DNA from 2 places in the Streptomyces chiangmaiensis genome. Region 2 is predicted to be linked to the other one. Evidence: riboswitches for the same ligand, from Rfam matches in the RefSeq annotation. Region 2 holds a riboswitch; the other holds the start of a gene.
What was found. A riboswitch is a leader RNA that binds a small molecule or an ion and turns the genes downstream of it on or off. The one in region 2 is predicted to bind thiamine pyrophosphate.
Positions count from the first base shown of each region.

Region 1: it holds a riboswitch for thiamine pyrophosphate, as region 2 does, so the genes downstream of both, thiO (glycine oxidase ThiO) here and VXC91_RS33760 (purine-cytosine permease family protein) in region 2, are expected to answer to the same signal.

Region 1 covers NZ_JAYWVC010000001.1:28,833-33,040, forward strand. Annotated here, with positions in the region: gene VXC91_RS00145 (thiazole synthase) at 1-764, opposite strand, end outside; gene thiS (sulfur carrier protein ThiS) at 767-967, opposite strand; gene thiO (glycine oxidase ThiO) at 964-2,124, opposite strand; TPP riboswitch at 2,123-2,234, opposite strand; partial or broken gene VXC91_RS00160 (hypothetical protein) at 2,253-2,468, shown strand; gene VXC91_RS00165 (PP2C family protein-serine/threonine phosphatase) at 3,123-4,208, opposite strand, start outside.
Region 2 covers NZ_JAYWVC010000179.1:6,262-10,469, reverse strand. Annotated here, with positions in the region: gene helR (RNA polymerase recycling motor ATPase HelR) at 1-521, shown strand, start outside; gene VXC91_RS33765 (thiolase family protein) at 566-1,753, opposite strand; TPP riboswitch at 2,052-2,146, shown strand; gene VXC91_RS33760 (purine-cytosine permease family protein) at 2,138-3,532, shown strand; gene thiD (bifunctional hydroxymethylpyrimidine kinase/phosphomethylpyrimidine kinase) at 3,529-4,208, shown strand, end outside.

The DNA of each region.
Region 1 (4,208 bases), on a different contig from region 2:
GCGACGCCCTCCATGGGGGACGACGCCTGAGCGAAGTGCCGGCGGGGGATGCGGCCCGCTCTGAGCGCGAGCCGCCCCGCCTCCACCGCGTGCCGCATCCCCTCCGCCATCAGCACCGGTTCCTGCGCCCGGGTGACCGCCGAGGCGAGCATCACACCCGCGCACCCCAGCTCCATCGCGAGCGCCACGTCCGATGCCGTTCCCGCTCCCGCGTCCAGGATGACCGGCACGCGCGCGTGCTCCACGATCAGCTGGAAGTTGTGCGGGTTGCGGATGCCGAGACCGGAGCCGATCGGCGAGCCGAGCGGCATGATCGCGGCACAGCCGACGTCCTCCAGCTTCCGGGCGAGGACGGGGTCGTCGTTCGTGTACGGCAGCACCGTGAAACCGTCGTCGACGAGCGTCTCGGCCGCGTCCAGCAGCTCGATGGGGTCGGGCAGCAGGGTCCGCTCGTCGGCGATGACCTCCAGCTTGACGAGATCCGTGCCGAGCGCCTCGCGCGCGAGGCGGGCGGTGAGCACGGCCTCGCCCGCGGTGAAACAACCCGCGGTATTGGGCAGCACCCGGATGCCCAGCTTCTCCAGCACGGAGAGGACCGAGCCGTGGACCGAGGCGTCGACGCGCCGCATCGCGACCGTCGTCAGCTCCGTGCCGGACGCCACCAGCGCCCGCTCGAGCACATCCAGGCTGGGCGCACCGCCGGTGCCCATGATCAGCCGGGACGAGTAGGTCGTACCACCGAGGACGAAGGGATCGTCGGCCACGGTCAGCCTCCTTGGACGGCGGTGAGGATCTCGACGCGGTCCCCCTCGGAGAGGGGTGTCGAGGACCATTGCGTGCGCGGGACGACGGTTTCGTTGAGGGCGGCGGCCACGCCGGAGGGGGCCGTGGTCAGGATCCCCACCACGGCGTCGAGCGCGGTGCCGGGGGCGATCCGGCGGGGCTCGCCGTTGACCGAGATGTTCATGCAGGCTGCTCCGTGAGTGCGGCGGCGAACCGCCCGGGGGTGAAGGGGCGGGCCTCGTCGGGGAGCTCGCCGGTGGTCAGGACGTGCGCCATGACGTCGCCGGTGACGGGGGTGAGCAGGATTCCGTTGCGGAAATGCCCGGTGGCCAGCAGCAGGCCGTCCAGCTTTGTCGGTCCGAGCAGCGGCGCGTTGTCCGGCGAGCCCGGACGCAGTCCGGCACGGGTCTCGGTGAGCGGCAGCTCGGTGATGCCGGGGACCAGCTCGTGCGCGTCCCGCAGCAGCTCGTAGACGCCGCCCGCGGTGACCGTCGTGTCCCAGCCGAGCTCCTCGCTGGTGGCACCGACGACCAGCTCCCCGTTCTCGCGCGGAACCAGGTAGACCTGGCTGCCGCGGACGACGGCGCGCACGGTACGGCTCAGGAACGGCGCGTACCGCTCGGGCACGGTCAGTCGCAGCACCTGGCCCTTCACGGGCCGCACGGGTGGCAGGACCTCGTCCGGGACGCCCTCGAGCCGCCCGCTGAGGCTGCCCGCGGCGAGGACGACCTGTCCGGCCGCGAGCTCGCCGCCATGGGTCCCGACTCCGGCGGCCCGGTCCTGTACCACCGTCAGCCGCTCGGCCCACACCCGGTGGAAGACGACCCCGGCGCGTTCACACGCGATGACCAGGGCCGCGGCCAGCCGGCGCGGGTCGATCTGGTGGTCTCCGTCGACCCTCAGGCCCCCGCGCACGTCCGGCGCGAGCATCGGTTCCAGGCGACGGCACTCGCGTCCGTTCAGCCACTCCGACGCGAGGCCGGACCGCTGCTGCAGTGCGTGCAGTTCCCGCAGATGGGCGCGGTCGTCGGCGTCCAGCGCGACCGCCAGCGTGCCGCACCGGCGGTAGCCGAGGTCCTGGCCGGTGGCCTCGGTCAGCTCGTCGGCGAAGTCCGGGTAGCGGCGCGCGGACTCCAGGTTGAGGCCGAGCAGCGTCTGCTCCCCGTAGTGCAGTTCGGTGACGGCGGCGAGCATACCGGCGGCCACCCGGGCGGCTCCGCCGCCCGGCTCGGGATCCACCACGGCGGTGGAGAACCCGCCCTGAGCAGCCCGCCAGGCGGTCACCAGCCCGATGATCCCGCCCCCGACGACGAGGACATCTGACGTGGGTGTAGGCGACATGGGCGTCCAGCCCCCTCCCTTCGCCGGTATGACCCGGATCAGGTTCGTACGGTCGGAGGCCGCCAGCCTCCCTCTCAGCCCGGTGCGTCCAGGCTCCCGCGAGTGCTTTACGTCGGCCACCCTAGCCGGTGCCGTTTGCCTCGGTAAGGGAGCCTCCGTACACGGCCCGATCGCCCGACGGCCTGACCTTCGCCCTCGTAGCGGACCAGGCACCCGGTCAGGTCGGGACCCGCACCCGGTTCACCTGCCACGGGCAGGACGGCGGTATCTGGGCCGAATACGCCGGTGGCGACGTCGTACGCGGCCGTTTGGTGGGTACACGGAACGGTGACCGCCTCGACTTTTCAGCAGGGGTTCGAGCACGTCCGGACCGTAAAGCAGGGCGTCGCGGTGAACGGCGGCCCGAGAGTGTCGGGCCGGCTCGCGCAGCGCTCCCCGCCGAGTCAGGCACCGCGTCGGGTCGACTGATTTCCCCTGGATTTCGCTCAGCCCCCTTGGCTGTCGGGCGTACTGCGCAACAGAGGTAGGGGACTTGGTGCTTGGGCAGTTGTGCACATCGCGAAGCATGCAGGGATAGGGGGCCAAACACGAGGCCGAGCGAGGCAGCCGCACCAAGACGCTCCCGGACGGTGGTGGACTGCTCCGGAGACGAATGAGCTGGTCAGGTGGCCTCGACCCAAGGTCACAGGGGGTCTGATCCCGTTCGGGACGAAGGGGTCGCGGTCTCAATCGCCGCTCAATCCAGGGCGGTCCGCCGGTGTCCGTCGAAGTCCTGCAGGCCCTCTGAGCAGGCATGCATGCCCCGTGGTGGACAGTGCTGGACGGGCGCGGACCAAGATCAACTCGTGATGCGTATGTCCCTGCTTCGGGAAATTCAACGCCCCTGCTGCCCGCGCGATAGACGGGGTTCGGTCTCGCGGATGTGAGCGAAGGACGAACGGGCGACGAGGTGCGCGCCAGGGAACACGGCCCCGGAAGACTGACCACCCTTTGGAACGTCAGTGAGTGGAGGGGTGGGTGGGCTCCGCTGTGTGCTGTGCCGCGGGCGTCCACGTGAGTGCGAGCAGTGCCGCGTCGTCGTGCGTGCAACCGTCGGCGTAGTCGTACGCGTCCTGCTGAACCCAGTTGAGGAGGGGGCCGGGGTCGACGGGTCCAGGGTGGGTGCGCAGATAGTGGGTGAGGCGGCAGGGGAGGGGGTAGAAGTCGCCGGCCACGTCGCGGGCCTCGGTGAGTCCATCGGTGTACATCAAGAGGCTATCGCCGGGCTGGAGACGGGTGTCGGCGGTGGCAGCACTGGTGCGCGGGGCGTCGGGGTCGGGCGGCGGGTTGCGCAGGCCGAGCGGCAGTCCCGGCGGTACGGGGAGTTCGAGCACGGTGTCGCCGTTCAGGATGAGCGGCGCCGGGTGTCCGCACGACAGTGCGTGCGTGCGTCCGTCGGGGTGGATCTCGACCAGGAACGCGGTGACGAAGGCCTCGACGTCGTCGAGGTGGCGGTGGAGGCTGGTCTCGAGCCGGTGGGCGAGGCCGTCGAGGTTGGGGCGGTCGTAGGCGGCCTCGTGGAAGGAGCCGAGGACGGCGGAGGCGGTGGCCACGGCGTCGAGTCCTTTGCCGCGGACGTCGCCGATGAGGGCGCGTACGCCGTGGTCGGTGTCGGCAACGGCGTACAAGTCGCCTCCGATGCGGGCGTACTGGGCGGCGGCGCGGTAGCTGGCGGCGATGCGGAACGGCCCGACGGTGGCAGGCGGCGGGCGCAGCACCGCGCGTTGTGCGGTTTCGGCGACGGAGGTGACCTCGCGCAGCCGGGCGGTCTCGCGATCGCGGCGGTAGACCACGAAGCAAGCGACGGCCGCGACGGCGAGGATCGTCGCGGCGGCTCCGGCCGTGGTGTCGATGCGCTCGTGGGCAAGCGGCAGGAAGGCCCAGCGGGTGGCGAAGGCCACCACGGCTGAGCCAATGATCATCGCCGGGCCGAAGGCCAGGGCGACGACGAGGGGGATCGCCAACAGGAACATGGGCACGTACGCGCCCGTGCCGACTTCCAGGCCGACCGCGAGGGCATACAGCAAGACGGCGGTCGTCAGGGC
Region 2 (4,208 bases):
AGATGCTGCTGCTCCGCTGCCCGTCGCGGAGCTTCACCATCGTCGGGGACCGCGCTCAGGCCAGGCACGGGTTCACGGAGTCATGGAAGGAACGGCTCGAGCGGATCGGGCTCGAGCGTATCGACGTGGCCTCCCTGAGCATCAACTACCGCACGCCGAAAGAGGTCATGGCGGAGGCCGAGCCGGCCATCCGAGCCGTGCTCCCGGATGCCAATGTGCCGACGTCCATCCGCAGCGGTGACGTCCCCGTCGTCCACGGTTCTGTCGCGGATCTGGACGCGATCCTCGACACCTGGATCACCGAGCATGCCGACGGGATCGCCTGTGTCATCGGCGATCCCACGTTCCGGGCGACACCTCGCGTCCGGTCACTGACACCGGAGTTGTCGAAGGGGCTCGAGTTCGACCTGGTCGTCCTCGTCGACCCGGAGACCTTCGGCACGGGTGTCGAAGGAGCGGTCGACCGCTATGTCGCGATGACCCGGGCCACCCAGCAACTCGTCGTCCTCACGAGCTCCTGACGTCGCCCGGGCCGGCGTTCGGCGACCGGCGTCTCCCTCGGGGTTCAGTCCCGCTCGACGAGCACCGTGCTGCCCTGACCGACGCCCACGCACATCGTGGCGAGGCCGCGGGCGGCGCCGGTGCGTCGCATGCGGTGCAGCAGGGTGGTCAGGATGCGGGCGCCCGAGCAACCGAGCGGGTGGCCGAGGGCGATGGCGCCGCCGGTGGGGTTGACCAGGTCCGGGTCGATACCGAGACGGTCGACGCAGGCGAGGGCCTGGGCGGCGAACGCCTCGTTGAACTCGGCCTCCTGGATGTCGCCGATGGTCCAGCCGACGCGTGCGAGGGCCTTCTCGGTTGCGGGGACGGGGGCGATGCCCATGACGTCCGGGTGGACCCCGGCCGAGGCGCCCGCGACATAGCGGCCGAGGGACTGCAGGCCCAGCTCGTTCAGGGTTTCCTCGCTGACGAGGAGGAGACCGGCGGCACCGTCGTTCATCGGTGAGGCGTTGCCCGCCGTGACGGTGCCGCCCTCGCGGAACACCGCCTTGAGACGGGCGAGTTTCTCGTACGACGTGTCCTCGCGCACACCTTCGTCGGCGGTGACGACGACACCGTCCGGCCTGGTCACGGGCAGGAGCTCGGCGTCGAAGTACCCGTTCTTGCGGGCGTCTGCGGCGCGCCGGTGACTGCGCAGCGCGAAGTCGTCCTGGCGCTCGCGCGCGATGCCGTACCGCGCGGCGAGCTCCTCGGCGGTCTCGCCCATGGACAACAGGCCGTGGAGTTCCTTCATCGCCGGGTTGACCAGCCGCCAGCCGAGGCGGGTGTCGGCGGTCTCCATGCGGTGCGGCAGGGCCTCGTCGGGGCGGGGCAGCACGAAGGGGGCGCGGCTCATGGACTCCGAGCCGCCCGCGAGCACGATGTCGGCCTCGCCCGCGGCGATGGTGCGGGCGGCCATGGTGACCGCCTCCAGGCCGGAGGCGCACAACCGGTTGACCGTCGCGCCCGGCACGGACTCGGGCAGGCCGGCGAGGAGGGCGGCCATCCGGGCGACGTTGCGGTTGTCCTCGCCCGCCTGGTTGGCGGCTCCCCAGTAGACGTCGTCGATACGCGCCGGGTCGAGAGCCGGCACGTCGGCCACCAGACCGCGGATGACGGTCGCCGCGAGGTCGTCGGGCCGCACGGAGGACAGAGCACCACGCAGTCTGCCGATGGGGGTGCGGCGGGCTGCCGCGAAGTGGACGGTACGCACGACGAACTCCTGAGCGCCCTCGACGAGTAATTAGCACTGCTAGTTTTTGACTATAGAATGCGGGGCGGCCGCTGGGAAGATCCCCGGCTCCGGTGTCCGAGAGTGCCTCTCTCCCACCGGGTTTCGCCCCACGTCTCTCGGGCAGCCGGGCGCCTGTGGAGTGCGACACGCGGCATGTACGGCGGGGGACCTGCTGGACATCGCGGTGCCGTGCAGCCGTGCTCCGATCGGCCGTCGCCGGATCCGGTGGCGGCCAATCCGTATGGCACATCCCGCGACTCGCGTTAGTCTTGCCGCCGTACCGGACACGGGGTGCCCCACCTGCGGGCTGAGATCACACCCGTTGAACCTGAACCAGTTCGTACTGGCGGAGGGATGTCTTTCATGCCATTGGCGCATGTTTCCGGCGGGCTGCCCGCCGACAACCGGCGAACCGTCTTCGACGGACGGATGCCCAGTGCCCCCGGCGACCTCAGGGTCGAGGGGCACGGCATCGAACCGGTCCCCGAGAGCAATCGCTACGGCGGCGCGGGCCGACTGTTCACGGTGTGGTTCGCCCCCAATCTGACCATGACCGGTGTGTTCACGGGCACCATCGGCATCACGCTCGGCCTCGACTTCACCACCGCGCTCGTCGCCGTCGTGCTCGGCACGGTGCTCGGCGCGGTGCCCACCGCGTACCTCGGCACCTGGGGAAGCCGCACCGGCGCGGGTCAGCTCCCGCTCGCCCGGCTCGCGTTCGGACGCTCGGTGGCGCTGCCCGGAGCGCTGCAATGGCTGTCGTCGGTCGCCTGGGACGCGCTGATCGGGCTGTTCGGCGGGGACGCGCTGGCACGGCTGTGCGGCTGGCCGTTCTGGCTCGGCGTGCTGGTGATGATGCTGGGGCAGGGTGCCCTGGGGGTGCTCGGCTACGAGGCGATCCACCGTCTGCAGATCGTGATGACCTTCGTGCTCGCGGCCACCTTCGCGCTGATCGCCCTACGGATGCCCGCCGGCGTCCACCTCGTCACCACGGGCAGCGCGCACGGCGCGGACCGGGCAGGCGCGTTCGTGCTGACCAGCACCATCGCGCTGAGCCTGACCCTGTCCTGGGCCCCGTACGCCAGCGACTTCAGCCGCTACCTGCCGCGCGCCACGTCCCGGACCCGGATGTTCTGGTACTCGCTGCTCGGTCTGGTGGTGTCCTTCCTGGCCGTACAGGTCCTCGGTCTGTGGGGCGCCTCGGTGCTCACCGACCAGACGGCAGCCGGGGTGGACAAGCTGCTCGGCTCAGGCGCGCCGGGCGCGTTCGGGCTGCTGGCGGTGGCGCTGGCGGCGCTGTGCAGCAACGCCATGAACGACTACAGCGGCTCCCTGGCGCTGCAGACCATCGGCGTGCGCATTCCGCGTCCGGCGGCGGCCGCCCTCGCTGCTGTGCTCGGATTCCCGCTGGTGCTGTGGATGCACGCGGCCGACACCACTGCCCGCTTCCAGAACGTGCTGCTGTTCGTCGGTTACTGGATCCCCGGGTTCGTGGCGATCGTCGTCGTCGACTGGCTCGTACGGCGCGGCCGTGTGACCGACCTCGCCGCCGAGACGGCCCGGCCGCGGTCGGCATGGCCCCCGCTGCTGGCGTTCACCGTGGCCTTCGCCGCGGCGGTGCCATTCATGGACACCGGCTTGTACGTGGGCCGTGTGGCGCACGCGCTGCACGGCGCCGACGTCTCCTACTACGTGGCGTTCCTGGTGGCCCTTGCGGTGTACGCCCCGCTGCGCGTCCGAGGGGAGGGCCGCGCATGACCGCGCCGCCGCGCGTGCTGACGATCGCCGGGTCCGACTCCGGGGGCGGCGCCGGGATCCAGGCCGATCTGAAGACCATGCTGGCGCTGGGCGCCCATGGAATGAGCGTGGTCACCGCCGTCACCGCGCAGAACTCCGTCGGGGTGCAGGGCGCCTGGGAGCTGCCCGTGGAGGCGGTGCGCGCCCAGTACCGCAGCGTCGTCGACGACATCGGCGTCCAGGCGGTGAAGACCGGCATGCTCGCCTCGCCGGAGCTGGTCACGGTGGTGGCCGAACTGCTCGCGAACGTGGGGGTCCCGGTCGTGGTGGACCCGGTGAGCGTCTCCAAGCACGGGGACCGGCTGCTCGCCGACGACGCGCTGGACGCCGTACGGACCCGGCTGCTGCCGTGCGCGACGGTGACCACGCCGAACCTGGACGAGGTGGCGGAACTGACCGGCACCGCGGTGACCGACGAGCCGGGCATGCGCCGCGCGGCCGCGGAACTGCTGTCGTACGGTCCCCGCTGGGTGCTCGTGAAGGGCGGGCATCTGTCCGGTGCGGCCGTCGACCTGCTGACCGACGGCCGCGAGGAGCACTGGCTGCGCGCGCCGCGCCACGACAACCGCCACACCCACGGCACGGGCTGCACCCTCGCCTCGGCCGTCGCGGTGGGGCTGGCGCAGGGGCTGGTGGT